Regions from separate parts of the Brevibacillus sp. LEMMJ03 genome, predicted to be linked through region 3. Evidence: riboswitches for the same ligand, from Rfam matches in the RefSeq annotation. Region 3 holds a riboswitch; each other region holds the start of a gene.

Region 1 (7,969 bases), on a different contig from region 3:
CATCCCGACCCGCTGCCGCTGCTGAAAATTGACGAGCCGACCCTGCAGATGACCTTCCTCGTCAACAACAGTCCGTTTGCCGGACGGGAAGGCAAACACGTCACCTCCCGCAAGCTGCGCGACCGGCTGATGGCGGAGCTGGAGACGGACGTGTCGCTGCGCGTGGAGGAGACCGATTCGCCCGATGCGTTTATTGTTTCCGGCCGGGGCGAGCTCCATCTCTCCATCCTGGTGGAAAACATGCGCCGGGAAGGGTTTGAGCTTGCCGTCTCCAAACCGGAAGTGATCGTGCGGGAAATCGACGGCCAAAAAATGGAACCGGCAGAGCGTCTGATTATCGATGTGCCGGAGGAGTACACCGGTGCCGTCATGGAGACACTGGGCCAGCGCAAGGCGGAGATGGTCAACATGATCAACAACGGCTTCGGCCAGGTGCGAATGGAGTTCATCATCCCGTCCCGCGGGCTGATCGGCTACCGCACCGAGTTTTTGACCATTACCCGCGGATACGGCATCATGAACCATTCGTTTGACAGCTATCGTCCGTATGTACCGGGCAGCGTGGGCGGCCGCCGTGCCGGCGTGCTGATCTCCAACGAGACGGGAACGGCCACCACTTACGGTCTGATGTCCGTCGAAGACCGCGGCGTGATGTTTATCCAGCCGGGGACAGAGGTGTACGAGGGCATGATCGTCGGCGAGCACAACCGGGACAACGACCTGACCGTCAACGTCTGCAAGGAAAAGCACGCCACCAACGTCCGCTCGGCGACGAAGGAAGAGACGGTGAAGATGAAAACCCCCCGTCTGCTCACCCTGGAAGAAGCGCTGGAGTATCTGAACGACGACGAACTGTGCGAAGTGACGCCGCAGTCTGTCCGCCTGCGCAAGAAGTACCTGACCAAGTCGGAGCGGGAGCGCTACGAAAAGCAAAAACGCTGGGAAGCGCAGACGCAGGCGTAATGACAATGGAAAAAAGCCGTACTGCCCGAAAAAGGCAAGTACGGCTTTTCGTTTTTTTTTCATCATGCGGTTTGACCATGCCGATCGTTTGGATCAATCGTTCAGATACCGTTCGACCTCATCCGCCAGTTCCTCCGGCTGCACGCGCGGCTCGAAGCGTTTGACGACGTTTCCGGCACGGTCGACGAGGAACTTGGCGAAGTTCCACTCGATGTCCTGGCCTTCGCCGTTGGGGGCGTTTGCCTTCAGGTACTGGTAGAGCGGATGGGCGTGGGGGCCGTTGACGTCAATTTTGAAGAAAACGGGGAAGGTGACGCCGTACGTCCGGTCGCAGAAGGCGGCAATCTCTTCGGCTGTGCCCGGTTCCTGGCCGGCAAACTGGTTGCAGGGAAAGGCCAGCACGACCAGACCGCGGTCGCGGTAGCGCTCGTACAATGCCTGCAGCCCTTTGTACTGCGGAGTCAGCCCGCATTGGCTGGCGGTGTTGACAATCAGCATGACCTTGCCTTTGTATTCGGCGAGCGTTTTCTCCTCGCCCGTGACGGTCGTCACCGAAAAATCGTAGATGCTCATGGGAATCCCACCTCGATTGGCTCGTCTTGTTCCTGTGTCCACTATACCATTGGCAGAAAAAGGTTTCCAGCCATTTCGCTACAGTTGTTTCAGAATCGTCAGTTCTTCCTCGGCGAGGATAATCTGCTGCAGCGATTCCGTTCCGTTTCGCACGGTGCTTTGCAGGACGCGGACCACGCCGTCCTGATTTTGCACGACAATCGTTCGCACTTCGCCCAGACCGCTCTTTCGCACCGAGTCGTACATGGTGCTGTAGGCGAACCGTTCCTGCAGGAATTGCACGCTGGCCATCGCTTGCGTATGCTTCACCCGTTTCCCTCCCGCTCTGCTGAATGGTCACTACTTAATAGGTAAGCGGACTGATCGTGCTTTATGATACGATTTGCCGCTGCGGGCGGGGGTTTATCCGTTTTGACAGGGCACGGGCCAACTGATAAAGTTAAATGGACAGATTTTATCGTGGGAGTGAAACCAGATTGAAAATCGGATGCCATATCAGCGTCGGCAGGGGACTGGAACAAGCGGTCCTGCGCGCCATTGAGCTGGGGGCGGAATCGCTGCAGGTGTTTACGAAAAACCCGCGCGGTCTGCGCCCGAAAAAAATTGACTACCAGGACGCGACCAAAGGGGTGGACCTGCTGCAAAAGCACGATCTCACCCTGGTCTGCCACACCCCGTACATCACCAACCTGTCCACGCCCAAGCCGGACCTGCAGGAAGTGACGATTCGTTCGATTTTGGAAGATTTGCATATTGCCGAAGCCTACGGGTCGGTCGGCGCCGTGGTGCACTGCGGCAAGCACGTCGGCGAGGGGGAGGAATACGGGACAAAACGGATGGTGGAGACGTTGGACCTGATTCTCGAGCAGTACGACGGCCCGGTCAAGCTCCTGCTGGAAAACACGGCAGGCCAAGGCTCCGAACTGGGACTGACGATCCGGGATCTGATGGAGATTCGCGCCGCCACCCGTTTCCCCGAGAAAATCGGGTTCTGCTTCGACACCTGCCACGCCTTTGCCGCCGGGCAGTGGAGAGGGGAGACGTTTGACGAACTGCTGGAAGAGATGGAGCGGACAGGCTATCTGGAGCACCTGGTGGCGATCCACTTCAACGACAGCAAGGCGCCTTTCGCCAGCCGGAAGGACCGCCACGAAAAAATCGGCAAAGGGGAGATTGGCAGCGAAGCGCTGGCCAAATTCCTGGTGAGCGACAAGCTCCAGCACCTGCCTGTTGTTCTGGAAACCCCCGTGGAAGACGAGCGGGAGTACGCAGACGAGATGGTGTACCTGCACGAACTGCGCCGCGAGGGCCTGGCCGCTGCGGGGCAGGAGGGGTGACGCATGGAGTGGCTTGAGCTTGCTTCCACCTATGCGCCTGCCGCACCGGACCAGTTGTCGGCGTACGACAGCTTTCGCTTGTGGGCGGACCACAACCGCACCTGGATCATCTTTGTCCAGTTGATCATCGTTTACTATCTCGGGTTTGCCACCCGCTGGCGCATGCCCATTCTGAAAACGCTCCTGCTGTATGTGCTGCTCTTTATGGGCGCGCTGATTTTCGCCATTCTGGACGTGCAGCTCCCGGTGAAAAGCGCACTCCTGGTCGCCATCGCCATTCTGGTGATCGTCAAGGTGCGGATCAAGCCGGGGGAACGCGAGAGTAAGTGAGGGAGCAGCCGTGAAGCGGGAGGACGCGCTCTACAACTGGCTGCAGATTCAAATCGTCGCCGACGCGCGGCCGGACGACCGATCCGCTCTGGATACGGCCGCGTTTTTCGCGGACATCCTGAGGGACGACCACCAGGCGCAGGAATGGGAGTATCGCCGCGAAGGGGACTGGTACGTGGTCCGCTGCGTCTTCGCCCACGAAGTGTGGGAACGCCGCTATCCCGCAGAAGAAGCGGAATCGCTGCTGGCTGCGATCGAAAACGAACCCAGGTATAACGAGTAGAATATGCACGGGGCTCCGCCGAGCCGGATGAACGGGCGGGGCCGCGTGACCATTATCCCCGTCTCTTCGACAGAGGCGGGGTTTTTGTGTCTTTCGTCCCAATATGGCGAAAGCGTCCCCGTTTTTGGCCGTTTTTGCAACCTTTGCAAGGAACCCCCCGTCTGTTAGGGTGTCCAAGGCAAGCAATACGTAGAAAGGAGAAGGCATCATGAAGAAAATGGGAACCAAGCCCGTATTGGCAGTCGTGACTGCCGCGGCGCTCATCGGGGGAGTGACACCGCTCCTGGCCGACGCGAGCACCCTCGGAACCGAAACAAGCGGCACCAAAGTTGTCATGAACGATGAAAGCAAACAAGTCACCCGATACAATCTGAAAGAGCTGGCGGCAAACGATCCGGCGACCTTGAACATGCTGCTGAAAACGCAGGCCGACCACCTGTATCTGGTCGTAAAAGAGATCGGTCTGGACGCCAAAATGCAGACGTACATCGAGGAGCATCCGGAAGAGTGGGAGCGCGTCTACCGCGAACACTACGCCGACATTTACCTGGAAGTCCGCTTTGACGTCAACAATCAAGGCTTCGTCAGCGTGAAGCCCGAGACCCACAACCAAACCACGTACATCAAAGGGAAAGTGTCCGACAATGTGACCAAAGTGGTCGTCGACAAGCCGAACGGCGGCACGATCGAAGTCGTTCCCACCGCGGAGGATACGTTCACCGTCAGCTTTTCCGCTATCGTAAGCGCCACGCCGCAGTACGCGACGGTCAAGGCGTACGTGGGCGACAAGCTGGTGGAAACCCGCAAGCTGCAGGTAAACACGGGAACCGCCGTGGAGACCGACGTGCTGATTCACGCCTTGGCGCTGTTGGATGGGAACAAACAGGAACTGAAAGTAAACGGCATCATCAGCCAGGAAGCGGACAAGGTGGTCGTGAAGTACGACGGCAAAACCAAAGAGGCGGACGTGAAAAAGCTGTGGAAAGGCGTCGGCTCTTACTCCGTCACCCTGAAGGGCGTACAGGCCGGCAAAGGCAAGGCGCTGGTCGAAGCCTACAAGGCCGGAAAGAAAATCGATTCCGAATCGGTGGAGCTGAAGGTAATCAACGCCGCTGACAGCGACAAGCCGCACAGCTACCGCATCGAGGGAACCGCTTCGATTAATGCAAAAGAGAAACAGATTCGCGTGAAAGGAAGCATTGACGGCCTCGACGATGAGGGCGGCAAGGGCAAGGTGAAGCTGTACGTCGTGGCGCCGGACGGCAAAAAGCACGAGGTAAAGGTGGATGACGACGAGTTTGAGGTGAAACTGAGCTACAAAAACCGCTCCTACAACGCGAAAGCGGTACACCTCGAGCTGTACCTGGACGGCAAGCTCGTGGCCCAAGCCGACATTCCGCACAAAACGCCGGTCAACGGCGATGACGACGAGGAAGGCAAGGGGGAAGGCAAGGACAAGGATAAGCATCCGAAAGGCAACGCCTACGGCTATTGGAAAAAGCACGGCCATGACGACGAGGACAACCATGGCGGCAAGAACAACCATAAAGACGGCGACGACCGCGACGAGGACGATGACGAGTAAGGCTTACGGCCGATAGGCTTGCACGTAATCGATCAACTGGCGGATGTAATCGCCGATGATCGGGACGGACAGGAACTGGCTGAGGAAGGAGCCGAGCAACGCCAGGACAATGGCCGTGCCGATCGTCAATCCCAGGCCCCGGGCAAGACCTGCGAGGAAGTTGATCCACAGCAGCTTGCTCGGGGCCGTATAGTTTTGAATCACGTCGGCCAGACGGATATCCTCCAGAAAGAGGGCGATTTTGTCCATCCGTTCGTTCAGTTTGCGCACTTCCTGAAGCTCTGCCAGCAGTTCGTCGATCTTGGCCAGCAAGCGGTCGGTGGGGGATGGGGGCATGCGGCTCTCCTCCTGTCTCGCGATCGTTCCCATTACGTATCAGTGTAGGAAAAAAACGGTGGAGAATCAAGGCGCCGGACGGAAAGGTTTGCCTATCGCCAGGCGGGTGGGTACAATAGACGTACATTCCCTTTTCAAGGAGGCATCGGAATGGCTGAAACCGTTTCCCAAACGCTTTCGGAGGAACTGTTCGCGCTTTTGCAGCAGGAGCGTTTTCTCACACTCGGGACCATCGACCACGAGACCGGCGCTCCGTCGCTCAGTTCCCTTTCCTGGACGTTTGCGCCGACGCCGCAGTTGATCCGTTTCGCGGTAGACAACCGCTCCCGCATTTTGGCCAACATTGCCAAGGAACCGCAGGTGGTGTTGCATTTGATCGGGGCTGGTTCCTCCTATGCCATCAACGGCAGGGCGACGATCAAAACGGAGCGGATGGAGAATGTTCCGCTGAAGCTGGCCATGGTGGAAGTGGCCATCGAGGCGGTTCGCGACGTGATGTTCTACGGCTCCCGCATCTCGGTCGAGCCCCAATATGAAAAGACGTACGACAAAAATGCGGCGGCCAAGCTGGACAACCAGGTGATGACCGCATTAAGGAACGCACAGTGATCGGGTACCAACGAGATGGAAAAACGGGTTGACAGGTACTTCCGATTCCGGTAGTATAAGGTCAACCAAAAGCAAATTGCATAGCAAACTTCTTATCCAGAGAGGCGGAGGGACTGGCCCGATGATGCCCGGCAACCAATCACCTGTGTACAGGGGGATACTGGTGCTAATTCCTGCAGAGTGTAAACGCTCTGAAAGATGAGAAGGATTTGCTTACGTGAGCGTAAACAAAGCCTTCTTTTCAGAGAAAAGAGGGCTTTTTTCATTGCCCTCGGCCAATTCGTTGGAGGGAGAGATCCACATGCATCTGGAGACAAAATTGGTACAGGCGGGCGTCGCCAAAGACGAACGGACCGGAGCGGTCAGCTTTCCCGTCTACTACGCCACCGCGTATCGCCATCCCGCCCTCGGTCAGAGCACGGGATACGATTACACGCGCACGGCCAACCCGACCCGGACGGTGCTGGAGCAGGCGATTGCCGAAGCGGAAGGGGGAGACGCCGGGTTTGCCTGCGCTTCGGGCATGGCGGCGGTTCACACGGTCATGGGGCTGTTCTCCCAGGGAGATCACCTGGTCGTATCGCTCGATCTGTACGGCGGGACGTACCGGTTGTTCGAGCAGGTGCTCTCACGCTACGGGCTTCGCTTCAGCTACGTCGACCTGCGCGACGTGAAGAACTTGGAAGAAGCGATTCGCCCAGAGACGCGGGCTGTCTTTGTGGAAACGCCGACCAATCCCCTGATGCAGATCACCGACATCGCGGCGGTGGCGGAGGTGGCCAAGCGGAACGGGCTGTTGACCATTGTGGACAACACGTTCATGACGCCCTACTGTCAGCGGCCGCTGGGGTTGGGGGCCGACCTGGTGCTACACAGCGCGACCAAATACCTCGGCGGACACAACGACGTCCTCGCCGGACTGATCGTCACAAAGGGCGAGGAGTTGTCCGAAAAGATCCGGTTTTTGCACAATTCCATCGGAGCGGTGCTGGGTCCCCAGGACTGTTGGCTGCTGCTGCGGGGGATGAAGACCCTGGCCCTGCGGATGGAACGCCATCAGGCAAACGCCTATGCGATTGCGCAGAAACTGCGGGAACACCCTGCCGTGACGGACGTCTTTTATCCCGGCTTGGCGGAGCACCCCGGTTACGAGGTGCAGCGCAGGCAGGCCAGCGGGTTCAGCGGGATGGTCTCGTTCCGCCTCCGCTCGGCTGATCAGGTGGCGCCGTTTCTGGAGCGGCTGCGGATCGTCTCGTTTGCGGAAAGCCTGGGCGGCGTGGAGTCGCTGTGCACCTATCCGGCGACGCAGACCCATGCCGACATCCCGCAGGAGATCCGCGAGTACGTGGGCGTGTGCGACCGGCTGCTGCGGCTGTCGGTCGGGATCGAACATCCCGACGACCTGATCGCCGATGTGTGTCAGGCGCTGGATGCCAGTCTCGCAGTGGCGGGAGGGAGTGTACGATGAACTTTGCCACCAAACTGCTGCACGGCACCAGTTGTATTGACCCGGTGACAGGGGCGGCCTCGGTGCCCATTTATCAGGCGTCCACCTTTCATCAGGCCGATCTGGACCGGCCCGGAGTCTACGATTACGCTCGTTCGGGCAATCCCACCCGGCATGCCCTGGAAGAGGCGATCGCCGTTCTGGAGGGAGGAGAGCGCGGATTCGCCTTTGCTTCCGGTATGGCGGCCATCTCCAGCGTGTTCATGCTGTTCTCCGCCGGGGATCACGTCGTGGTGGCGGAGGACGTGTACGGCGGCACCTACCGCTTCTTGACCAAGGTTCTTTCCCGCATGGGGATCACCGTCAGCTTTGTCGATACCACCTCGCTGGAGCAGGTGGAAGCGGCCATCCGTCCCGAGACCAAGGGCATCTACCTGGAAACCCCGTCCAACCCGACGCTGAAAGTGACGGACATCGCCGCTGTCTGCGCGCTGGCGAAACAGCGG
Region 2 (7,969 bases), on a different contig from region 3:
CGTCTGACGCGTTCCGTCTCGTAGGCGGGGGCGTAATAGTCAAACAGACGCTCTTCCTCCCAGGTGTACAGCAGGGTGCCCTCCGGGGGATACCGGGATTCCACGAACCGCACCAACTGCAGCGCGGGCGGAGGATCCAGATGACGCTGAAGCACGGCTGCCTGGCGGACGGTCAGGACGGCCAGGACGCCCGCAAACAACAAACAGACCGCCGCTTTTCCCGCAAACCGGCGGGGCCGGTTTCCCAGCACGGAAAAACCGTGCGCGACGAGCAGAAGGAGCAGCGGCAGCAGCGGCAGGATGTGCCGGGCCTTTTCGCTGTTTTGGCCGAAAAACGCCCACAGTGCGTAAGGTCCGGCGGCCAGCGCCAGGAACCAGACGACGGCGGGTTGGGGGCGCGGGCGCAGCAGGTCGGCGGCCCCTGCCGCCGCGCCGCCGATCAAGACGGCGAGAACGAGGATGTTGAGCCATCCCGGCAGCCCCTGAGCAAATGCCTCCTCCGATGTGCCAATCAGGCCGTTCAGCGTCAAGCGTTCCCAGAGAAAACCGCACAGGCGCTCCCCCCAGGAGGCGCCGGAGGAAAAGGACGTGCCGCCCCAATCGGTGAAGTGGCCGACGGCAAACGCCTGCCCCAACTGCCAAAACGGGACAAGCCCGCCTTCGGTCGCGGCGGTGGGCAGCAGCCAGCCGGCCAGCGCAGCCAAGAACAGCAGCACGACCACGGCCGTACGGGCGATAAAGCCCCCGAGACTGCGGCGTTCCCGAAACAGCCGGAACAGCGGGTGAAGGAGCAAAAAGCCGAACGGAAAGGACGACAGGCGAATGCCCAACAGCAGCGCAAACCAGACAGCGGCAAGGCAGGTGAGCAGAAACAGCGGCCGTCCGCTCAGGTGAAGGGTAGCGGCGATGACGGCCAACAGCACCAGGACCGCCAGCAAGCCCAACGCGTCCGACATGGGCTGCACGACGGTGAGCCCCAGCAGCGGACTGGCCGCGAACAGGAGCATTGCTGTCCATCTGGATCGGGCGTCGGGCAGCAGTTTTTGGGCCAACAGGTAAAACGGAATCTGGGAGAGCGCTCCGCACCAGACGGACAAGAGCGTCAGCGCGCGAACCGGCTCTTCCGCGAACGGCAGGAACAGATGGCCGGCGAGGATGTACAGCGGATAGCCGGGAAAGTGGGGCTGCATGTTGAAGATGTCGTACCGCTGGAGCGCGAGGGCAAAATCAACGGCGTCCCAGCTTTCCGCGTACACCCCGGCAAACGGGAGGCGGAGGGCCCAGACGGCCGCTGTCAAGAAAGTCAGGATGATGGCATTTCGAAAAAACGGCATGTCGGACACCCCCTCCTTCTGCCTGGGGTCTCGGTACTGCTCAGTGGCGGAACGCCACATGCCGCGGCTTTGATCCGCGGCATGCTGCCGGGTGCTGTCCCGACGGATCGCTGCCGCCACTCACGCCGCCGGCGGCTGATGGGCTGCGTCCTCCTTTTGCCGCTGCTGCCGGACCGACCGCCAGCGGATGAGGAAAACGATGACGAGGTAGTACAGCCAGTACGCGGCGAACTCCTCCACCGACGGATTGTGCGTATAGCCGAGCAGCGCTTTGAGGAAAATGCCTACCTGACCGCTCAGCAGCGGAGCGGTTCCGTAATCGCGGATGTAGTGCTGTTCGTCGACCGGATGCTCCGGCAGGATGGAGACGATGTTGTACACTTCCCCGATGTCTCCGGCCGGCGTGCGGTAGACGCTGCCGATCAGCCCCAGGTCCTGCATGACGCCGACGCCTTGGGCGAACAGGCCGGCGGCGATGATCAGGATGATCACCTTGGTGACGGTAAAAAAGGTGCGCAGCGGCAATTTTTTGCTGCTGTTGAAAAAGAGATACGACAGCACACAGGCCAGCCCCAATCCGGCCAGCGCTCCCCAGCTTGTCAGCGCCTTTTGGATGTCCCCGCCGCTGATTGCCGCAAAGAAGAAGACGGTCTCCACGCCTTCCCTCAGCGTCACGAGAAAGGAGTGGACGATCAGGTTGGCTGCGCTGCCCGCCGTCAGGATCTTGTCCAGCCTGCTGTGCATGTCGCTTCGCATGTCTTTTTGCTGGCCGGACATCCACACCGCCATGTGCGTCAACAGCAGGGAGGAAGCGAACAGCATGCCGATCCGCATGTAGTTTTCGCTCGCCATCATGCGGAAGTCGGTAAGCACGATTTGAAACAGGAGAGCGACGAGAAAACTGGCGAAAAGAGCCAAACCGGCGCCGGCCCACACCCATTTGTTCCACTGGCGGGCGCCGACGCGGGTGAGATAGGTGACGATAATGCCGATGATCAGCAGGGCTTCGAAAGCTTCCCGCAGGGTGATGAGAAACGCCTGTATGTCCATGGGTACCTCCCCCTTCTACGACGGAGAGAGACCTCCCCGCGCGGAAGAGGTCGCTCCCGTTTTTTCGATATGGACGGTTAGATCCATTTCTTTCGTTTGGCGAGCCAGAACAAGCTGCCGAAAACGATGATCAGGCCGCCCATGAGAGAAGCGGTGACCACCGGATTTACCTTGGACGGAGCCGGTTTGGCGCCTTCTCCGGCGGGCGCCGGGTTCGCGGTCGGGCCGTCTGTCTGTCCGCCGGCGGAATGGGCAGACGACTGTGCGGCCGGTTCTCCCTGTCCGGGAGATTGTTCCGGGGCCTGTGCGGCGGGGGAAACGGCCGACTGCCCAGGAAGGCTGCCGGACGTCGGCGTTTGTTGGCCGGCAGGGGACGAACCGCCTGCCGTCGTTTTCGTGCCGGCCGGAGAGGCCGTTCCCCCTTTCCACGGAAACAGCGGCTGGAGCGTGGAGCGAATCAGTTTGGTCTGCTTCAGGAACTCGTTCTTGTCGGAAGGCACGGTCCCCACGCCGAACAGGCCGGGATTGCCCAGCGCGGCCAGCGCTTTGTCGAAAGCGGCGAACGCCGTTTTAGAAGCGCTGTCACTGATGTACGGGGCGAGCACGTTGAGGGTCCCTCTGCCTTTTGCCAAAAGCAGCTTTGCCTTGGCGTAGTCGTCAAACTGCTGCTCGGCGTTTGTCAACCGGCGGTCGATGTTCTTCACCAGCAGCGCTTTGTAGTTGTGCAGGACGAGATCCTTGTTTTGTTGAGAAAAGTTCGCTTCCAGCGTCTGGGCGGTCTGTTGGCCAAACTCCAGGGCGATCTCGTTTTTGCGGCTGAGAAACGCCTGGTGGGCGCCGTTCCAGTCTTCCGGAGTCTGTTCCAGCTTGGCCGCGATCTCCTTGAAGCTCTCCGCGAGGTCTTCCTTGTTCGGGTCGCCGTAGGAATAGGCGAAGGCGGATGCGGGCAGAAGCAGCGCCAGAAACAGGGCGAGCAAGAGGCGCAGCGGCACGGAGCCTCCTCCTTTCTATCATTAATATAATGATAATCATTATCAAAACGATCTCCTCTCCTGATAATAAAGGGGCATCCCGTACGCGTCAATAAAGATTTTCATTCTCGATGAAAGGAGCACATGCCGTTCCATCCGTTTTTGGAAGTTGCTTACAGTCGCGAATATTTCTGAAAAACTCCCAAAAACGGGATTGACGGAGCCGCCGGCTTCGATGTATGATGTCCTCATCATCAAAAGCATAGTGGAAAACTTGGAATTACACATGCCTTCTTATCCAGAGCAGGCTGAGGGACTGGCCCGATGACGCCCGGCAACCGACTGTCAAGAGCATGCGGCTCTTGCGGCACGGTGCTAACTCCTGCAGGAATGTTTCCTGAGAGATGAGAGGTGAGCGAGCGAACCGCGCCTCTTTCCTCAGGGAAAGAGGCGTTTGTTTTTTCCGGTTTTTCCGTCCATGCCATCATTTTTCACGCACTCATACGGGGGGATGTACCAGATGAAAACGATGAAAAAATGGATGACAGCCAGTCTCGTCGCGGCCCTTTTGCTGACGGGCTGCACCAGTGAACAGCCGCCGGCGCCGTCTGCCCAGTCCGCCACGTCACAGTCGTCCCAGCCGGCGGCCGCGCCGCAGCAGCCGGCAGCCGCATCACCGGCGGCGTCTACCTCGGCGGCCATTCCGGCGGCAGTGGACAAACCGTTGAAAATCGCTCTGGTCAGCGAGTTCTCCATCGGGACGTTTTCCGCCCAGTACCTGCAGGGAGTCAAAGAGCAGGTGAGCAAATTCGGCGGCGAGCTGGTCGTCTACAACGCGGACGGCGACCTGGGCAAAATGGCGGCCCACCTCGACACCGCGGTCAACCAAAAAGTGGACGGGATCCTGATCAACCACGGCCGTGCGGAAGCGCTGCAGCCGGGCGTGGAGCGGGCGGTCAAGGCGGGGATTCCCGTCGTCGCGTTCGACAACGACCTGGACCAGGTGGACGGCGTCACCGTGATTGACCAGGACGACTACAGCCTGGCCTGGCAGGGGCTGAAAAACCTGGCCCAATCCATCGACGGGAAAGGCAACATCGTCTACATCTGGGTGGGCGGTTTTGCGCCGATGGAAAAGCGCAACCGCGTCTACGAGATTTTTCTCAAGCGCTACCCCAACATCAAGGAGATCGCCCGCTTCGGTTCGGCCACCCCGAACACGGCGCTGGACACCCAGGCGCAGATGGATGCGATCCTGAAAAAGTACCCGAACAAAGGCGACATCGCTGCCGTGTGGGCGCCGTGGGACGAATTCGCCAAAGGGGCTACGCGGGCGATCAAGGCGGCGGGACGGACGGAGATCAAGGTGTTCGGCATCGACTTGTCCGACGAAGACCTGCAGCTCATCCAGGAGAAGGACAGCCCGTGGAAAGCGTCGGCGGCGACCGATCCGGCCGACATCGGACGGGTGCAGAGCCGCTTCCTCTACCAAAAGATCGCCGGCGAACACACGCCCAAGTACTTCTCGCTCGATCCGCATCTGGTCAGCCAGGACAAACTGCCGGACAAACCGGTCAACATGTCCGAACTGGCTCAATACGTGAGCGGATGGGGACGTAGCGACGCCGCCGTCTCGCCGTGGATGGCCGCGCTGGAGGCTAAGCACAAGTGACAGGAACGGACAGATCAGGGAGGGATGCGAGATGACGGCCTCCATTTTGGAAATGAAGGGGATCGTCAAGCAGTACGGCGGGGTGTACGCCCTGCGCGGGGTGGATTTCACCGTGCGCGGCGGGGAGGTGCACGCCATCCTCGGGGCCAACGGGGCGGGCAAAAGCACGCTGGTGAAAATTCTCTCCGGCGCGGAGCAGGCGACTGCCGGCAGCATTCTGATCGACGGCCGCGAGCTTGCGGTCGCCGAACCGCGGGATGCCAAGCGGGCCGGCATCCACCTCGTGCAGCAGGAAGTGGACACGGGGCTGATTCCCTCCCTGAGCGTCGCGGAAAACATTCTCCTGGACCAATCCGTCTCCGCCGGCGGCTGGTGGCATTCGCCGAAGCGGACGGTGGAGCGGGCCCGACAGATTCTCAGCCGGTGCGGTTTTTCCCTGCCGCTTAAGGCAAAGGCGGAGGAGCTGACGCTGGCGGAAAAGCAGTTGGTGCTGCTGGCCCGCGCCGTGTCCCAGGACGTCCGCTTCGTCATCTTTGACGAGCCGACCGCGCCGCTCAGCCTGACGGAAGCGGCGGCGCTGTTCGAGCTGATCGCCAGCCTGAAGGCGGCCGGGTTGGGGATCGTCTACATCTCCCACCGGCTGCCGGAGGTGTTCGCCATCGCCGACCGCATCACCGTGCTGCGGGACGGCAGTCGGGTGTGGGAAAAGCGGACGGACCAGACCAGTCCGGAAGAAGCGGTGTCGGCGATGCTGGGCCGAAGCGAAGCCAATCGGGCGGACGACCGGACGGGGCGAGCAGGCGAAGTGCTGCTGGAAGCGAGAGAGCTGCGGATCGGCCACAAGGTGAAGCGGTTTGACGTCCAGGTGCGGCAGGGGGAGATCGTCGCCGTGGTGGGACTGGTGGGCGCCGGCAAGACGGAGGTGTCCCGCGCCCTGTTCGGCGCTGACCGGCTGGACGGCGGCGAGATCCGGCTGCGAGGACGGACCCTGCGCCTCCGCCATCCCGGTGAGGCGATCCAGAACGGCATCGCGCTGATTCCCGAAGAGCGGCGGCTGCAGGGCATTCTGGTGGAGGAGCCGGTGAAGCACAACCTGACGCTGGCCCACCTGCGGGCGTTTGCGCGGGGAGGCTTTCTTTCGGACAGGGCGGAGCGCGAGGCGGCCCAGTCCCTCGTGGAGCGGCTGGGCATCAAGACGGCCGGGCTGGACCAGCGGACGGGCAGCCTGTCCGGCGGCAACCAGCAGAAAGTGGCGATCGGCAAGTGGCTGTTGACCACGGCCAGCGTTTTCCTCTTCGACGAGCCGACCAAGGGCGTGGACATCGGCGCCAAGCAGGAGATTTTCCGCTTGATCAGGGAACTCGCGGACGAGGGCAGGGGCATCTTGTACTTTTCCAGCGAGATTGACGAAGCGCTGGCGCTGGCCGATCGCCTGATCGTGCTGGAAAACGGCCGGACCGCCGCGGAATGGAGCCGGAGCGAATGGACGGAAGGACGGATCACGGCCGAGACGGTGATGTTTTACATGAGTGGAGGGAATCATCATGGAAGCAGTGCTGCAGGGTGAAAAAACAAAACAGACGCGGGGTTCGCTGGCGCAGCGGTACGGTGCGCTCCTGGCCATTCTGGCCGTGATCGCGTTTTTCAGCATCGTCAACGAAAACTTTCTCAGCTACGCCAATCTGGTGGACATCCTGCGCTCCATTTCCATCGTGACGCTGGTGGCGATCGGGGTCACCTTTTCCCTGATCGTGGGCGGCTTTGACCTGTCCGTCGGTTCGACGGTCAGCGTGGCGACGGTGCTCTCCGCCTCGCTCATGGTGTGGTACCGGCAGGAACTGCTGGTGGCGGTGGCCGTTCCGCTCCTGGCCGGTCTGGTGATCGGGCTGATCAACGCGCTTTTGGTGGTCAAGGTGCGGATTCCGGACATTCTGGCGACGCTCGTGTCGCTGTACGTCTTTCAAGGCATTCACCTCAGCTACACGCAGGGCTTTTCCATCTACAACAACATGCCGATGGCCGACGGCACGTCCGCTCCCGGCATCATCATTCCGTCGTTTCTCTTCATCGGCCAGGGGGAAATGTGGGGCATCCCCGTCCCTGTCATCCTGATGGCGCTGGCCGTCGCCGGCGTGCACGTGTTTCTCAACTACACCCGTTTCGGACGGATGCTGTACGTCACCGGCGGCAATCTGGAAGCGGCCCGCCTCTCCGGCGTCCCGGTCAACAAGTACCGCACGCTGGCCTACATGCTGTCGGCGCTGTTCGCCTCCATCGGGGGAATCGTGCTGACGGCGCGGATCGGCACCGGCCAGGTGATGGCGGGATCGCCGCTGTTAATGGACGCCGTGGCCGCTGCGTTTATCGGGTTTTCCATCTTCGGGCAGGGCAAGCCCAACGCGTTCGGCACCTTTTGCGGCGCCATCCTGATGGGGGTATTGATGAACGGGCTGACGATGATGAACGTGCCGTATTACGCCCAGGACATCGTCAAGGGCCTGGTGCTGGCGGGAGCGCTGACGCTTACCTATCTGCCCAGGCTGAAAAAATAGGCGGGCGGCTGGCGGGCCGCTGCTGTCAGGGAAGCCGTTCTTTTTCCGCGGATGCGGCGGGAAAAGAATGGCTTTTTTTCTGGTTGTTGTAACATTTTCCCGTCTGTTTCGTTTGAATGGAGCGGAGGTGGATGATGAAACGGGAGACATGGGCGGATCTGTTCGCCGCGTACCAAAATCCCCTGTACCGGTACCTGTACCGCATGTGCGGCTCGCGGGAGGTGGCGGAAGAACTGCTGCAGGAGACGTTCTACCGGGCCATGCTCTCTTTCACGCTGCGCGATGCCAAGGCAGTCCGGGCCTGCTGTACAAGGTGGCGCGCCACCTCTACATTGACTGGCTGCGCCGACAGACGGCGGAAAGGAAAATGGTAGACAGCATCTGTCGACT
Region 3 (7,969 bases):
ATCCTCGAATTCATCCCAGATATCGCTGCAGATATTTTCCACCAGATCCTCGATGTCGCTGGTAGAGAGATCGTCGTATTCATCCTGGTACTCGTCGAGGTCGACTTCGATCTCCACGTCAATGTCGTCCTCGTCACCGCTCAGGTAAATCGACCATTCCAGATCCTCATAATCCCCGTAGTCGTCGTTCAAGTTATCCTCGAGCTCGTCGATCCGGTCATCGACGTCATCGTCATCGGCGCTCGCCAGTTCGTCCTCCGCATCCTGCAATTTCTTCTCCAGCTCGGCAATCCGGGCATCCTTTTGCGCAATTTCCGCCTGCAGGGAGGCAATCCGCGGGTCCTCCTTGTCCGTGACGCTCACGGTATACGTTTTCCCGTCCCACGCCACGTTCTTGTTAAACACACCGGCCATCATCCGCAGAGGAATGTAGGTCGTGCCGTTGATCAAAAACGGTTCGATGTCGGTGGGAACAAGCTGGCCGTTATACGTCACTTTCACATTGTTGTATTTGACCTGCACGTTCTTGGTCGCGACCGCGGCATCGGAACTGGACGCCAGGACGCCAGCCAGCAGTACGGAGGACAGGACAACAGCCGACGTTTTTTTCCACATGCCCGCTCCCTCCCCCTTGGTTTTTTTCAACACCATGTCTCACCCCTTCAGCCATTCCTGATTTTGGTACCGTTCCGGTACAAGCCCAGTGTACCGTTTCTTTTTTTGAATTCTCTTTGAAATCGGACATTCTTTGCGCAGACCATCACCCGCTCAACTGGCGCATTTTTCGCGTCATGCTTTCCACGGTGTGCATGATCCGGGCCAGTCCCCACGACAGGAACACGGTGCCCGCGTAGATCACCAGCAGGTAGAGCAGCGTAAACCCGATGTTGGCGAAAATCCACGACAGGTCCCCCGTCAGCTTGATCAGCGCGAGGTTGCAGCAGATCATGACGGCCGAATGGGACAAATAGATGAACAGCGTGAGCCCTTTCCGGAACCGGACGGGAATGGAATCGGCCCAGCGCTCCAGGACCATCAGCAGCACGATCAGGGAAACAAACGCAACCAACACGAATCGCAGGTGAACCGCCACATAGATGGTGTCGGACAGGACAAACAGGACCGTGCTCACGACGGACAGCAGCGTACAGGCGAGCAGCAGCCCCCGATGCTTTCGCAGGAATTGCATCGTCTCATGCCGGTACCAATACAGCAGATGGCCCAGGTAAAAGGTGAAGATCCAGGCGGGAAAGAAATGGCGCGTCGTCAACCCCAGCCATCCGTGATGAAGGTAGTGGATGTACACGAATTGGAGCGCCATGAACAGCCAGATCAGGACCGTGATGTTTTGTTTGGTGATGACGCTGCGAAACAGGTAGGCAAAGACGTAGTACTGGCACAGCATGAACAGAAAGTAGAGCTGGTCGCCCGTCTTTCCCAGCAGAATATGGACAAACGCTTCTTTCGTATGCGGCCATTCGGCAAAGAGCAAATAGTGGTAAACCACTCCGGCGCACAGGAAGGGCACGACGATATACAGCAGCTTCCCGGAAAAGTACTGCCGCGCTGTGGGCTGTTTGGTCTCAAAGGTATGGGCCGTAAAAAACCCGCTGATCATGGCCAGCAGAACGGTGCCGTACCGACTCAACTGATTCAGGGCCGTGACCCAGAAAGCACTGTCGTACTGAAGCACCAAAGCCGTGTAATGCCCCGAAAACACGAGAAAGGACGACAACAACTGCGTAAGGAAAAGCGATTTGAACAATCGCGACTCTCTTCCCATCTCCACGCTCCTTTGTATAGGGATTGCCGGTCGTGTCCCAAGCTGCCCGAGCCCTCTGCTTTTGGAAAACGGTTTTAGTATAAACTAACAAATTTTGATTCAGATTTGAAAACGGCTATCGCTGCCCGGTCTGCTCTCTGGACCAAGCAGCGATAGCCGTTTTCCCTTGTTGTGACCTTTTCACGCGCCGTACAACAGACAGCCGGCACGGATACCGGGATACCGAAACGGAATGACCCGCGCCAGTCATCGACGCGGGTGGAGATGTGTGCCGGAAGCCAATTGGCTTACGCGGTTTTCTTCAGTTTTTTGGCCGCCCAGTTGCCGAGCGATTGGATTGCCTGCACCAGGCAGATCAGAATGATGACCGTCATGATCATCACTTCGATATCCCACTGCTGATAGCCGTAGCGCAGCGCCAAATCACCCAGACCGCCCGCGCCAACCGCTCCCGCCATCGCCGTCGCCCCGATCAGGCCGATGGTCGCGATGGTCAGACACAAGACAATGCCCGGTCTGGCTTCGCGAATCATGATGCGGAAAATGATTTGCGAGCGGGAAGCGCCCATTGCCTGATACGCCTCAATCACGCCCCGGTCCACTTCGAGCAGCGCCGTTTCCATCAGGCGGGCGATATACGGCGTGGTATACACGATAAGCGGCACGATCGCGCCCTCGACCCCGATGGAGGTGCCGACGACAAACTCTGTGAACGGGATGATCGCCACCATCAAAATGATGAAGGGAAGCGAGCGAATCACGTTGATGATGACGTTGAGACTGTGATAGACCCACTTGTTGGGGGCAAGGTGATCCGGACGGGTAATGACCAGCAGCACCCCCAGCGGAATGCCCAGCAGCGTGGAGATGAACAAGGAGATCCCGACCATGATCACCGTTTCTTCAAAAGATTGATAAAACAGCGGCAGCAGTTCCACCAGTCGATCCATTATCTCCCCACCTCCTCTTGCGATACGACATCCACCCGGTACACGGACTCGCGCAGATAAGCGATTCCCTCCTGCACCGCTTTTTCTTCACCGGAAATATGCAGCAGCAGGATGCCGAGCGCGGTTCCTTTTATCGAGCTGATCGACCCGTACAGCAGGTTTGTCCTGACCGGATAGCGGGAGGCAAGCGTTCCCAGAACGGGATCGAGGGCCGCATCCCCGCGGAACGCGACGCGCAGGATGTACGCGCTGGGACCGGCGTTCTTGATTTTGGCCAGCATCTCTTTCGGGACCTGGTCATCAAAGACCGTCTTGATAAAATTGCGCGTCGTCGGCTGCTGCGGATTGCTGAAGACATCCAATACCGTTCCCTGCTCGATGATGACCCCGTTTTCCATAATGGCCACGCGGTCGCAGATTTTTTTGATCACCTGCATCTCGTGGGTGATCAGCACAATCGTCAGGTTAAACTTTTGGTTGATGTCCAAAAGCAGGTCAAGAATCGACTCCGTGGTTTGCGGGTCAAGCGCCGAGGTCGCCTCGTCGCACAGCAGGATTTCCGGATCCATGGCAAGCGCCCGGGCTATCCCCACCCGCTGTTTCTGCCCGCCCGACAATTGGGAGGGGTAGGCGCTCGCCTTGTCTTCCAACCCTACCAGGCGCAGCAGTTCCTCCACTTTTTTTCGAATCTGCTCTTTCGGCACCCGATTCATCCTGAGGATTTCGGCGACGTTGTCAAAAACGTTGTACGACGACAGCAGGTTAAAGTGCTGAAAAATGACGCCGATCTTTTTGCGGGCGTGACGCAGTTCCTTCTCGGACAGCTTCAGCATGTCCTGCCCGTTGACCACGACCGATCCGCTTGTCGGCTTTTCCAGCAGGTTGATCGTTCGGAGCAGGGTGCTTTTCCCTGCTCCGCTGAACCCGATCACGCCGAAAATTTCGCCTTTGTTGACGTGGAGCGTTACGCCTTTCAGTGCTTCCACCTGTTTGCTGCCAACCTTGTACGTCTTGTGAATATTCGTTAGCTGTATCATCTGCCCAAGCTCCTCCCTGTTGGGACGTTTCCCTCCTTACCAAGAAGGGAGCACCGATCCGGAAAACTCTTCCTCGATGAACTTCTTGACTTCCTCCGAGCGGTAGATCTTGACCAGTTTTTGATAGACAGGGTTGTCCTTGTCCTTCTCGTTTACGGCGAGAATGTTGACGTACGGGGAGTCCGGCCCTTCGGCAAAAATCGCGTCTTTTTTCGGGTTGTACCCCGCTTCCATCGCAAAGTTGGTGTTGATGCTTGCCGCGTCCAGGCTTTTCAGCGTCCGGGCGAGCAGTGCCGCCTCCAGTTCTTTAAAGACCAGCTTTTTCGGGTTTTCGATGATGTCCTGCGGCGTTGCTTTGTTGCCGACACCGTCTTTCAGCTTGATCAATCCCGCGGCCTGATAGAGCTGCAGGGCGCGCGCCCGGTTGGTCGGGTCGTTTTGGATGCCGACCGTGCCGCCTTCCGGGATGTCCTCCACCTTCTTGTACTTGGTGGAGTAAATCCCCATCGGGAAGGTGACGGTTTTGCCAATTTCGACAATATGAGTTTTGTGATCTTCGTTAAATTTCTCTAAAAACGGAATGGTTTGAAAGCTGTTTACGTCAATGTTTCCTTTATCCAGCGCCTGATTGGGAAGAACGTAGTCGTTGAACACGACGACTTCGATGTCCAATCCTTCTTTTTTGGCCACTTCCTTTACCTTGTTGAGGATTTGTTCGTGCGGGCCGGCGGTGACGCCCACTTTGATCGTTGTTTTTTCCCCAGCCGGTGCGGCCGAATTGTCCGACTTGTTTCCTCCGCAGGCGGAAAGCAGCGTGGCGATCACAAGCAGCATGATCAACAAGAAACGCGTTTTTTTCATGATGGTCTTCTCTCCTTTTCTCCGATGAAACGATGTATGAATGCATGATTGGGAAAACAACGGCATCGATGTGAACGCATCCTCTCCTTTCAATAAAAAAACCTCTTACAAAGAAGAGGTAAGGGCAGCAAGCCGCCTGCTGCGTAAATACCTCTCTTATCTTTCGGAATCGAACCTAGCGGAATCGATCCGTTGGATTTGGCACCACAAATGTTCGTTTAGGTTGCCGAGGCTTCACAGGGCCAGTCCCTCCACCTCTCTTCATAAGAGATCATCCTATCCAGTTGTAAGTGCAATTCCGATTTGATTAGTTGGATTATAACGTGTCCGCAGGTGTCTGTCAATGACTTTATCGTTTATTGTCGCTATGTATTGAAAATTGTCAAAACGGATCGAATCGGGTCGCAAAACGAACGAAAGAGGCGGAAAGCCGCCTCTCCTTGGTCTCCCGAGCGAGTCGCCGCAGCAATCCACGAACAGTCCTTGGCCGAATCGTTACGGTTGAAAGATCTTGTACTCCTGCATTTTGCGATAGAGCGTATTGCGGCTGATCTGAAGCATTCGGGCTGCCTTGCTGATATTCCAGCGGGCCAATCGAAGCGACTGCTCGATCGCCTCTTTTTCCAAAACCGGTAAGGAAGGAACCTTTTGTTGATGTTCCTCCTCCCGTTCTTCCGTTTCAAACTGAAGATGTTCGGGACCGATCGAATTCCCTTCCGCCAAGAAGACCGCCTGGTTTAACACGCTGTACAGCTCCCGTACGTTTCCCGGCCACGAATAGGCACGCAGCTTTGTCTGTGCTTCCGCGGAAAGTGTGATCGCAGCAGAGCCGCTCATCGTCCGGAGAAGATGTTCCGCCAGCTCAATCACATCGCTCCGCTTGCGAAGAGGCGGCAGGGTTATCTGAATTCCTTTCAATCGGTAGTAGAGGTCGGCCCGGAATCGATTCGCCTTGATCTCTTCCCGCAGGTCCTTGTTTGTTGCCGCGATGATGCGGACATCGACCGGTTTGCTTTTCACACTGCCCACCGGGGTAACCACTTTCTCCTGCAGGACGCGGAGCAGCGCCGCCTGGGCACGGAGGGACATGTCGCCGATCTCGTCCAAAAACAGCGTTCCCTGATGCGCCGCTTCGATTTTCCCGATATTCCCCTCGGCTTTTGCTCCCGTGAAGGCACCTCCCTCGTATCCGAACAGTTCGCTTTCGATGATCGTTTCCGGAATGGCGCTGCAGTTGACGGCAATAAACGGATGCCGCGCTCGCAAACTGGCGGAATGAATGGATTGGGCAAACAGTTCTTTGCCCGTTCCCGTTTCGCCCAAGAGAAGAACGGACAGATCCGTTTCCGCCACTTTTTGTGCCAACGCCTTGGCGCTCTGCAGACTGGGACAAGAGCCCGCTATCCGGTCGAATGTGTGCAGCGGCTGTCTGGCCGTGTCCTTCGTGAGCACCGCCACAGACCGCCAGATCTTGCGTGTATGGTCCACGATGGATTCGATCACGAACCCCTTTTTCTCTCGAAATTCCTTGCCCACGCAATCCTTTCCCAGTATGCGCCGTGCCGCTTGATTCGCACGAATGATGCGGTTGTCGCCGTCGAGGGTCAGAAGCGGGGTATGAAGCCGATTGGACGTGTGTTCCAGTTCCTTCAGGGTAATGAGGTGTTCGTGCTTGACCTCTTCCAGCAGAAGGCGGTTTTGCACGGATTCCGCAATGAACTGCACAAGGGAGGAAAGAAAGGGATGGAATTGGTCCCTCGTCGCACTGATGTTGATCGCCCCTGCCAGCTCACCGGCGGGCGTAAACAGGGGGGACGCGGCGCACGTGAGAAACCGGTTCTGAACAAAGAAGTGCTGTTCGCCGTGAATACGCACGGACATTTTCTCCTCCAGGGCGACTCCCATCGCGTTTGTCCCCTTCTTTTTCTCATGCCAATTCGCCCCTACGCGCAGGTGCAGATTTTTGGCCTGGCTGTCAAAGTCGGGATCGCTTCGTGTATGGAGCACGACTCCCTGGCGATCGACCAGCAGCGCGATTTGGCCGCTTTTCCTGAGAGAGGGGGTCAACTTCTCGAACACGGCGGCCACGTGGCAAAGCAAAGCGTGATTCTCCCGCAGCAATTCGTGTACCTGCCGGTCGGGAAGCAGCTCATCCTCGACGGCATCCATCGGTGTGAATCCAAACGAATAGCATCGATTCCACGAACGCTGTATCATTTGCTGCTCTTCCAGAGGCGTAAGAGATGACAACAGGATCACCTCCAAACAAGCAATGGAATGGTGCACACCCAGTATATCACAAAATATTTGAATATTTGCTCAATATTTGCGCAGTTTGTTGTTTCAAAGTGGAGCAGTTCACCATCCCCCTCTGCGAAAGCGCTGTCACGATCGGCGATCTGGGTCTGGCATGCCTTTTGCTTTACATGTCCTGCGCAATCCCATTCATGATAAAAGGAGGAATTGGCATGGCAAGCAACCGGGGAGTCGTCTACATGGGACCAGGCAAGGTAGAGGTGCAGGACATTTCGTTTCCGGATTTGGTACTGCGGGACGGGCCGGGGGTGAATCCGCTGAACGTCGGCCGCAAATGTGACCACGGCGTGATCCTGAAGGTGGTGACGACAAACATTTGCGGAAGCGACCAACACATGGTGCGCGGCCGCACCACGGCGCCCCCCGGACTCGTCCTGGGCCACGAAATTACGGGAGAGGTGATCGAGGTCGGACGCGATGTGGAATTCATCAAAAAAGGCGACCTCGTTTCCGTGCCGTTCAACATTGCCTGCGGACGTTGCCGGAACTGCAAGGAACAAAACACCCATGTCTGCCTGAACGTGAACCCGGATCGTCCCGGATCTGCCTACGGGTATGTCGACATGGGCGGCTGGGTAGGCGGTCAATCGGAATACGTCATGGTTCCCTATGCAGACTTTCAACTGCTGGCATTCCCCGACAAGGATCAGGCGATGGAAAAAATCCTCGATCTGACCATGCTGTCGGATATTTTCCCGACAGGGTACCACGGTGCCGTCAGTGCCGGCGTGCGTCCCGGCTCTACCGTCTACGTCGCCGGAGCAGGGCCGGTTGGGCTTGCCGCTGCCCATTCCGCCCAACTGTTGGGCGCATCCGTCGTCATTGTCGGCGACTTGAATCCCGCCCGGCTGGAACAGGCGAGAAGCTTTGGATGCGAAACCATCAACCTGAGTGAACACGACAACCTGGGAGAACAAATTGAACACATTCTGGGCGTTCCCGAAGTGGATTGCGCGATCGACTGCGTGGGGTTTGAAGCCCACGGTCACGGTCGCGACCATTCCGAGGCACCCGCCACCGTG
Region 4 (7,969 bases), on a different contig from region 3:
GAGGAAGAACATCGCCGCAATCGTCAGCACGTAGGGCAGCATCGCGGTAAACTGCGTTGGCAGCGAAAAGCCCTGCAGACGGATGCTGAGCGCGTCCATCAGCCCGAACAGCAGGCTGGAGGCGAGAATGCCCAACGGGTGAGACTGCCCCAACATCATCGCCACCAGCGCGATAAAGCCGCGCCCCGCCGTCATGCCTTCAGTAAACATGGTCACCTGTCCCAGCGAGAGCTGTGCCCCGGCCATGCCGCAGAGAACGCCGCACAGGGCAATGGCCAGCACCTGCAGCCGCGTCACTTTGAGGCCCAGGCTGCGGGCCGCCACCGGATTCATCCCGGCCGCCAGCACGCGGAAGCCGGTCACGGTGTGGGCAAAGAACAGATGCAGCAGAACCGCCGCCAAAAAGGCCGCGTAGACCAGCGGCGAATGACCCGACAGGATGTTTCCCAGCACGGGGATGTCTGTGACCAGGGGGATCTGCCACTGCGGCAGCCCGGCCATGTCCTTGTCGTAAAACGCCCCTTTCACGCCGAAGACGGCGCGCAGCGCAAACGTGGTCAGCCCCAGCGCGAGGAAATTGATCGCCACGCCGACGATGATTTCGTTCGCCTTCAGTCCGATCGCCATGTAGGCAAACAACAGCGAAAACAGCACGGTGACGGCGGCGGCAAACAGGACGGCCAGCGGCAGGCTGCCGGTAAAGTGGTTGCCGACGATGGCGGAAAACGCTCCAACCAACACCAGCCCCTCCAGCCCGACGTTGAAGATGCCCACCCGGGCGCACAGCGCTCCGCCCAGTGCCGCCAGGAGGATCGGAGTCACCATCCGGATGGTGGAACTGACGAGGGCTCCATCAAACAACTCCATGCGACTCCCTCCTCTTGCTCTTGCGGTTCTTCCACCAGTCATGGCTGAATTTGGCGGAGATAAACAGAATCAGCACGGCCTGGATGACGCTGGCCAGCTCCAGCGGCACCTCGGTGTTTCGCTCCACGCCCATCGCGCCCGTCTGCAGGGCGGCCAGCAGAATCGAGGTAAACACGACGCCGATCGGGTGGGAATTGGCCAGCAGCGTGGCCATCAAGCCCGTCCAGGCATACCCGGGGACGGTCAGCGCGCCGTCGACGAACCGGTAATGCGCCCCCAGCACTTCCACGGTGCCGGCCAGCCCGGCCAATCCCCCGCTGGCAAACATCGCCACAAGCATCACCCGGTCCTTGTCGATCCCGCCGTACCGGGCAAAAAACGGATTGTGTCCGAGCATCTTCACCTCGTAGCCGAACGGCGTGAACCGGACGACCCAGAACAATGCCAGAGCGGCGGCCAACGCCAACAGGAAGCCGGCGTGCACGCTCATGCCGGCGAACAGCTTGGGCAGCCAGACGCTCTTCTCCAGCATGGCCGTCTGGGCCAGCGCCGCCGAGCCTGACTTGTCCTGAAACGGTTCACTGACCAGATACCCGGCAAACAGGACGGCAATGTAGTTGAGCAGCAGGGTGGTGATGAGCAGTTGGACGCGAAACTTCGCCTCCATGTACCCGGCCAAAAGCGACCAGAGACCGCCCACGGCCACCCCGGTTGCCAGCGCGGCCAGCATTTTCACCAGTCCGGGACCGGGCAGGTACAGCCCGACCAGCGTCGCGCCGATTGCTCCCAGCACCATCTGCCCCTCGGCGCCCAGATTGAACACCCCGGCGCGAAACGCCAGCGACAGCCCCAGCCCGATCAGCATGATCGGCGTGGACCGGGCCAGCGTGGAGGCGAAAAAGTAAAAGCTGCCGAACGCCCCTTTCCACATCTGCTGGTAGGTGTCCAGGATCGATTCGCCTACCGCGCTGATGACGACCGCTCCCGTCAACAAGCCGATCGCCACCGCCAACAGCGGCTGGACCAGCGATTTACACAGCTTTTTGACCGCTTCCATGGATGCTTCCTCCTGCCATCAACACGCTGATTTTCTCTTCCGTCGCCTCCGACCGCTTCAGCTCGCCGACGATCCGTCCCTTGTACATGACCAGAATTCTGTCAGACAGCGCCAAAATTTCCGACAGCTCCGACGAGACGAGCAGAATCCCGTCGCCGCTGTTTCGCTTTTCGATCAGCGCCTGGTGGATGTGTTCCATCGCCCCGATGTCCACGCCGCGCGTCGGTTCGGCGGCGATCAACAGCGGCGTCTTTTGCCCCAGCTCGCGGGCGACAATCAGTTTTTGCAGATTGCCGCCGGACAGGTTGCCCGCCTGCTCCTGCAGGTGCCGGGAACCGGTCTTGATGGCAAACCGCTCCACCCACTGCTCCACCACGCGGCGGAACGCGTCCCGCAGAATGACGCCGCGACGGCTGAACGCCGGTTTGCGCTGATAGCCCATCAAGGCGTTTTCCTCCACGCTCTCCTGCTTGGCCGTTCCCCACAGGTACCGGTCTTCCGGAATATGGGCCAACCCCGCTTCGCGAATGGCCGCCACCGGACGGTTGGTGACGTCTTTTCCGCCCAGCAGCACCCTGCCCGCCGTGACCGGCCGCAGCCCGGTGATGGCCTGCAGCAGTTCCGACTGGCCGTTGCCCGAGACCCCGGCGATTCCGACGATCTCCCCGTGGTGCACGGTAAAAGCAACGCCGTCCACGATCGTCTGCCGGTCGCGAACGGTCAGGTTTTCCACCTGCAGGAGCGGCCCGCCGGCCAGACTCACCCGCTCGCTCAACGGCTGCAGGTCGCGGCCCACCATCAGCCGGGCCAGTTCGTCCACGCTGGTCTCCTGCCGGGAAACGGTCCCGGTCACCCGGCCGCCGCGCAGCACCGTGATCCGGTCGGCCACCTCCATCACTTCCTTGAGCTTGTGCGTGATCAGGATGACGCTCTTGCCGCTCTCCGCCAGGTGGCGGATCGTCTGCAGCAGTTCCTTTACCTCCAGCGGCGTCAGGACGGCGGTCGGTTCGTCCAGTACGATGATGTCCGCTCCCTGGTACAGCACCTTGAGAATCTCCACGCGCTGCTGTTCCCCGACCGAGCATTGGGATACCCGGGCGGTCACGTCGATCGGGATGCGGTAGCGCTCGCTGAGGGCCCGCACCGCCTCCACCGCTTCCTTGCGCCGGAACAGGCCGGCGCGCTGCGGTTCATAGCCGATGACGATGTTCTCCGCCACGCTGAAATCGGCAAACAGCATGAAGTGCTGGTGCACCATCCCGATGCCGTGTTTGATCGCGTCGTCGGGGCCGCGAAAGACCACCGGCCGGCCGTTCAGCACGATCTCCCCGGACGTCGGCTGTTCCATGCCGTACAGCATCCGCATCAGGGTGGTTTTGCCGGCGCCGTTCTCCCCGACGATGGCGTGGACTTCGCCGGCCCGCAGGGTGAACGACACGTTGTCGTTGGCCGTAAAATCGCCGTACCTTTTCGTCATGTTGCGCATTTCCAGACGGTACGCCATCCCGTTCTTCCCTCCTTTTTCCTGTTGGCCCGTTGCAACAGGAAACCGACTACCACAGTAGTCGGTCGCCGTCTCGTTTACTGCTGCAGCGGATCGGGCACCTTGCGCGTACCCGCCACGATCTCGTCCTTGATCGCTTTCACCTTGTTGATGATCTCTTCTCCGATGAACGGATGGAGCGGCGTCTTGCTCTCGCGCGTGACGTAGGTGACGCCGACGCCGTCTTCCTTCAGGCCGTACGTTTGCACGCCCGGTTTCAGGCTGCCGTTTACAAACGCCTTTACCGTTTCGTAAGCGGCCGTGTCGGTTCCTTTCAACTGGGACAGGACGATGTGTTCCGGATCGATGCCGGTGCGGTCGACGTCCTGGCCGGAGGTGTAGAAGCCTTTTTCCTTGGCCGCTTCAAACACGCCCAGGTCGCCTACGGCAGCGGCCCCGTAGATGAAGTCGGCTCCCTTGTTTGCCTGCAGCAGGGCCAGCTCCTTGGCTTTCGCCGGGTCGTTGAAGCTGCCGACGTAGTTGACGAAGACCTCTGCCTTCGGATTGGTCGCTTTCAGTCCTTCCTGGAAGCCGACCGTCCACTTTTTCAGAAGCGGAATGTCCATCGCTGCGACGATGCCCACCTTGTTGGTCTTGGTCGCCAGGCCGGCCGCCGCTCCCATCAGGTAGGCGGCTTCATGCTCGCGAAAGACCACGCTGCGGACGTTCGGCAGGTCCACGACGGTATCGATGATTGCAAACATGCGGTCCGGGTTTTCCGCCGCCACTTTTTTCAGCGCGTCCTCCGATTCAAACGACGACGTAATGATCAAATCGTAATTCTCAGCCACGGCCGCGCGGATGTTCTCCTCGATGGCGGCGTGGTCGGTCGACTCGATGGTTTTCACGTCGACGCCAAATTCCTGCGCCGCTTTCTTGGCGCCCTCGTCCATTTGCTGGAAGAACGGGTTGACCCCGATCTTCTCCGGAAGAACCAGCGCGACCCGCTTTTTCGCGCCGCCGTCCTGTCCCCCGGCTTGTCCCTTTTCCTCCGGTGCGCCGCTCCCCGCCGCACATCCGGCGGCCAGAACGGCAAACGTCGTCAATGCCAACAGGTACTTTTTCATGCTGCTCTCTCCTATCCAGTGACAAAAGTTTCGATTTTACGATTCTCATACCGGTAATTTACGGGTTTTTATCGAAAATATCAAGAGAAAACACGAATATTTTACTATAGAAACACAAAAATGTTCGACTTATTCCTCCTTTTTCCACAAGAGGCGCTTCCATGGAAACCCTGCTGATGATATGAAAAAAACTCTTCCCGGAGGAAGAGTTTGGTATCGCGAACCTCTTCCTCATCTGTCAAAACCCACGGGTTTTGCAGGAATTGGCACCTTTCTGTACCGGGGTACAGTGGTTGCCGGGCTTCATCGGGCCAGTCCCTCCGCCTCTCTTGATAAGGTAAGGTGAATCCACTATCCAGTTGTAATGTCTCTTATTCTAGCAAAAGGAAAGCAAAATGCAAACGATTTTTTTGTCATTTCAAAACATTACGTTTGTTGCCCCTGAAACGACTGCTGCAGTTTGCGCGACAGCGCGTTCAGCTCGCCCAGCTCCTCCGTGATTTCCCGCACCTTCTGATGCTGGTTTTCCGCCGTGGCGAACAGCTCTTCCAGATTGGCCACCGATTGTTCCGTCACGGCCGTAATCGTCGACATCTCGGCGGCCACCTCCCCGGAGCGCAGCTTCACCCTGTCCATGCTGGAGCGCACGTGCTCGACGGCCTGCAAAAACGATTCCATCCCGGCCCGAACCGCCTCGATGGAGGTGACGGTCTGGACGGCCAGCTCCTGTCCCTTGGCCACCGACGTTTCCCCGTTGCTCATGTGGCGCACGGCGTTTTCGCTCTCCTGGTGCAGCGACTGCAGGATCTCGGCAATCTCCTGGGTGGCTGTGGCGCTTTGTTCCGCCAGTTTTCGCACCTCGTCGGCCACCACGGCGAAGCCGCGTCCGTGTTCCCCGGCCCGGGCCGATTCGATCGCTGCGTTGAGCGCCAGCAGGTTGGTCTGGGTCGCGATCTGGTTGATCGTCTGCACGATCTCCTCCACCCGGTTGGCCTGCCGGTTCAGCTCACGGATGGTGGACGAGGCCACGTTGACCGCCTGCACGATCTGCTCCATCTGCCGCGACAGCTCGTTCATCATGCCGATGCTGTCGGTGAGGCGGCGGTTGTTCTGATCGGCCTCCGCCTTCATCGCGTTGGCCTGCTCGTTGACCGCCACGATCTCGTGGTCGATTGACTGGACTTCCTCCTCGATCTTCACCGTGGAGTTGGCCTGCGCCTCCATCCCCGTCGCCACTTCGCGGAACGCGATCATCATCTCGTCCGTGTTCCGTTTGGTCGTCTCCGCGTGCTCATGCACGTGCTCCGACGTGCGGTCGAGCTGTTCCGTCACCAGTCGGATGTGGCCCAACAGCTCCGCCAGCCGCTGTTCCTTTTCCTCCGCTTCCCGCCGCGCCGCCTCCGCTTTGCTCAGTGAGGCTTGTCCGGCCAGACACAGGTAGGTCAAGCCGGCGATCATCAGCACAACGGACACGAGGTGCAGGATCAGGTTGACCTCCGTCCGGCCTTCGTCGAACATGTCGTAGAAACCGGTGTAAAACCCGACAAACGTCGCCGCGATCTGGACAATCCCGGCGGAGACGACCAGCTTCCAGTCCAGATAGGCCGCGAGGAAGCCGAGCACGATGAAGGAAAGGAACGCCGTCTCCGGGTAAGACGTAAAGTGGTCGAACGCGATGGAGTAATACATAAAGCCGATCGCCACCAGGTAGCGAATCACGTAACTGCCTTTGCGGATGAAGTAGTACGGCGAAACGATCAGCGTCACCAGCAGGCCCAGCGATGTCAGCTTCCAGAAGTTCACGTCCTCCTGATACGCGATCCATCCGGCCAGCCACAGATGATTCCAGAGAATAAAGATCATGAAGCCTTCTTTGTTGGTCAAGGTGTTGCGGACCAATTGAAACATGGTCTGAAGCATAAGTTCCTCCTTTACCTCCCGTGTGTCTGGATACAGCTTTCTTTTGTCATTATATCCTGAAAAATCTTCCAAATACTATCGGGTACATGGAAAACATGTGAAAAAAGTTCTAACGCGCCCGTAGTGCTGCCGGATCAGAAGAGGGTTCCGCAATGACCGTTTGGCCCCCCTGCGAATAGGCTAATGCAGGGAACGCATTTTTCAGGAAGGGAACGGGAACGCCGTGGAACTGAATCAACTGCCGGCAGCCGTGCTGACCCGCACGATCAGCCGTCCGAACGTGACCATTTATTACCCGCAGTTGGCCGGCCTGGCCAATCCGCAGGCCGAACAGAAGATCAATCAAACCCTGTCGCGGTACGTGCAGGATTTGATCAACCGGCAGCATGACATCCAGGTGCCGGGAACGACGGACATGCAGGGGAGCTACGAGATCAAAAACAATCAGCGGGGCATCTTCAGCGTCACCCTGAACAACTACGCCTACACCTATCCGATGGCTCACGGCATGACCTATCTGAAGTCGCTCACCGCGGATGTGCAGACCGGGAAAATCTTCTCCCTGCGGGACCTGTTCAAACCGGGCAGCGACTATGTCAAGGTGCTGTCGGACAACATCAGGAGACAGATCGCGGAACGGCGTATTCCCACCCTGGAGCCGTTCAAGGCGATCCGCCCCGACCAGGATTTCTACGTGGCCGACAAAGCGCTCGTCATCTATTTTCAACTCTACGAGATCACGCCGTACTACGTGGGCTTCCCCATGTTTCCCATCTCGGTGTTCGAGCTGGAGCCGATCATCAGCGAAAAGGGGCCGCTCAGCGTCATGGCGACCAACTCGTAGCGTGCGTGGCGGGATTCGGCCATTTGTGGGATCGGACTCATAAAAACATCCAGGCTGCCGACGATGTCGACAGCCTGGTTGATTGCCGGGCGCCCGGGTGTGGAGACGGCGGCAGCAGACGGGAACACGTACGGCGTTACTGTGCCGTATACCCGCCGTCAATCACGACCGCTTGCCCCGTCACTCCCCTGGCCTTGTCACTTGCCAGAAAGACGGCGTAGTCCGCAATTTCCTGCACGGACAGCAGCCGCCGCTGCGGAACGAGCGGGTAAATGACTTCTTCCATCACGCGTTCCAGCGGGACGTTTCGGGTCTTGGCCAGATCGGCCAATTGATTCCGCACGAGCGGCGTGTCCACGTACCCCGGACACAGCGCGTTCACGGTGATGCCGTGAGCGGCTCCCTCGAGGGCGGCCACTTTGGTCAGGCCGATCACCCCGTGCTTGGCGCTGTTGTAGGCCGCTTTTCCGGCAAACCCGATCAGGCCGTTGATCGAGGCCATGTTGATGATCCGCCCCTGCCCCTGACGCTTCATGACGGGAAAGGCGTGCTTGATGGCGACAAACGGCGCCGTGAGCATGATGGTGAGCAGCCGCTCAAATGTGTCGGTCGGGAAATCCTCGATCGGCGACACAAACTGCAGCCCCGCATTGTTGACCAGGATGTCCAGC

Evidence for each region. Region 3 has a riboswitch for S-adenosylmethionine ahead of FOI68_RS17510 (MetQ/NlpA family ABC transporter substrate-binding protein). Riboswitches for the same ligand answer to the same signal wherever they lie in the genome.
Region 1: it holds a riboswitch for S-adenosylmethionine, as region 3 does, so the genes downstream of both, FOI68_RS15215 (aminotransferase class I/II-fold pyridoxal phosphate-dependent enzyme) here and FOI68_RS17510 (MetQ/NlpA family ABC transporter substrate-binding protein) in region 3, are expected to answer to the same signal.
Region 2: it holds a riboswitch for S-adenosylmethionine, as region 3 does, so the genes downstream of both, FOI68_RS05390 (sugar ABC transporter substrate-binding protein) here and FOI68_RS17510 (MetQ/NlpA family ABC transporter substrate-binding protein) in region 3, are expected to answer to the same signal.
Region 4: it holds a riboswitch for S-adenosylmethionine, as region 3 does, so the genes downstream of both, FOI68_RS11240 (BMP family lipoprotein) here and FOI68_RS17510 (MetQ/NlpA family ABC transporter substrate-binding protein) in region 3, are expected to answer to the same signal.

The regions. Positions count from the first base shown of each region.
Region 1 is NZ_VKJN01000011.1:108,348-116,316, forward strand. Features, by position in the region: gene typA (translational GTPase TypA) at 1-963, shown strand, start outside; gene FOI68_RS15175 (glutathione peroxidase) at 1,057-1,536, opposite strand; gene FOI68_RS15180 (hypothetical protein) at 1,615-1,845, opposite strand; gene FOI68_RS15185 (deoxyribonuclease IV) at 2,013-2,873, shown strand; gene FOI68_RS15190 (YlaH-like family protein) at 2,877-3,203, shown strand; gene FOI68_RS15195 (hypothetical protein) at 3,214-3,486, shown strand; gene FOI68_RS15200 (hypothetical protein) at 3,695-5,071, shown strand; gene FOI68_RS15205 (DUF5665 domain-containing protein) at 5,075-5,407, opposite strand; gene FOI68_RS15210 (pyridoxamine 5'-phosphate oxidase family protein) at 5,558-6,016, shown strand; SAM riboswitch class I at 6,106-6,221, shown strand; gene FOI68_RS15215 (aminotransferase class I/II-fold pyridoxal phosphate-dependent enzyme) at 6,318-7,484, shown strand; gene FOI68_RS15220 (trans-sulfuration enzyme family protein) at 7,481-7,969, shown strand, end outside.
Region 2 is NZ_VKJN01000003.1:139,893-147,861, forward strand. Features, by position in the region: gene FOI68_RS05375 (DUF2723 domain-containing protein) at 1-1,334, opposite strand, end outside; gene FOI68_RS05380 (FTR1 family iron permease) at 1,455-2,384, opposite strand; gene FOI68_RS05385 (hypothetical protein) at 2,462-3,376, opposite strand; SAM riboswitch class I at 3,647-3,766, shown strand; gene FOI68_RS05390 (sugar ABC transporter substrate-binding protein) at 3,885-5,027, shown strand; gene FOI68_RS05395 (sugar ABC transporter ATP-binding protein) at 5,059-6,594, shown strand; gene FOI68_RS05400 (ABC transporter permease) at 6,572-7,579, shown strand; gene FOI68_RS23900 (RNA polymerase sigma factor) at 7,711-7,953, shown strand; gene FOI68_RS05405 (RNA polymerase sigma factor) at 7,893-7,969, shown strand, end outside.
Region 3 is NZ_VKJN01000014.1:94,941-102,909, reverse strand. Features, by position in the region: gene FOI68_RS17530 (stalk domain-containing protein) at 1-615, opposite strand, end outside; gene FOI68_RS17525 (acyltransferase family protein) at 761-1,783, opposite strand; gene FOI68_RS17520 (methionine ABC transporter permease) at 2,071-2,733, opposite strand; gene FOI68_RS17515 (methionine ABC transporter ATP-binding protein) at 2,733-3,770, opposite strand; gene FOI68_RS17510 (MetQ/NlpA family ABC transporter substrate-binding protein) at 3,807-4,631, opposite strand; SAM riboswitch class I at 4,785-4,901, opposite strand; gene FOI68_RS17505 (sigma-54-dependent Fis family transcriptional regulator) at 5,127-6,848, opposite strand; gene fdhA (formaldehyde dehydrogenase, glutathione-independent) at 7,100-7,969, shown strand, end outside.
Region 4 is NZ_VKJN01000007.1:164,805-172,773, forward strand. Features, by position in the region: gene FOI68_RS11225 (ABC transporter permease) at 1-867, opposite strand, end outside; gene FOI68_RS11230 (ABC transporter permease) at 854-1,924, opposite strand; gene FOI68_RS11235 (ABC transporter ATP-binding protein) at 1,899-3,428, opposite strand; gene FOI68_RS11240 (BMP family lipoprotein) at 3,506-4,534, opposite strand; SAM riboswitch class I at 4,763-4,873, opposite strand; gene FOI68_RS11245 (methyl-accepting chemotaxis protein) at 4,961-6,442, opposite strand; gene FOI68_RS11250 (DUF3298 and DUF4163 domain-containing protein) at 6,678-7,298, shown strand; gene FOI68_RS11255 (3-hydroxybutyrate dehydrogenase) at 7,435-7,969, opposite strand, start outside.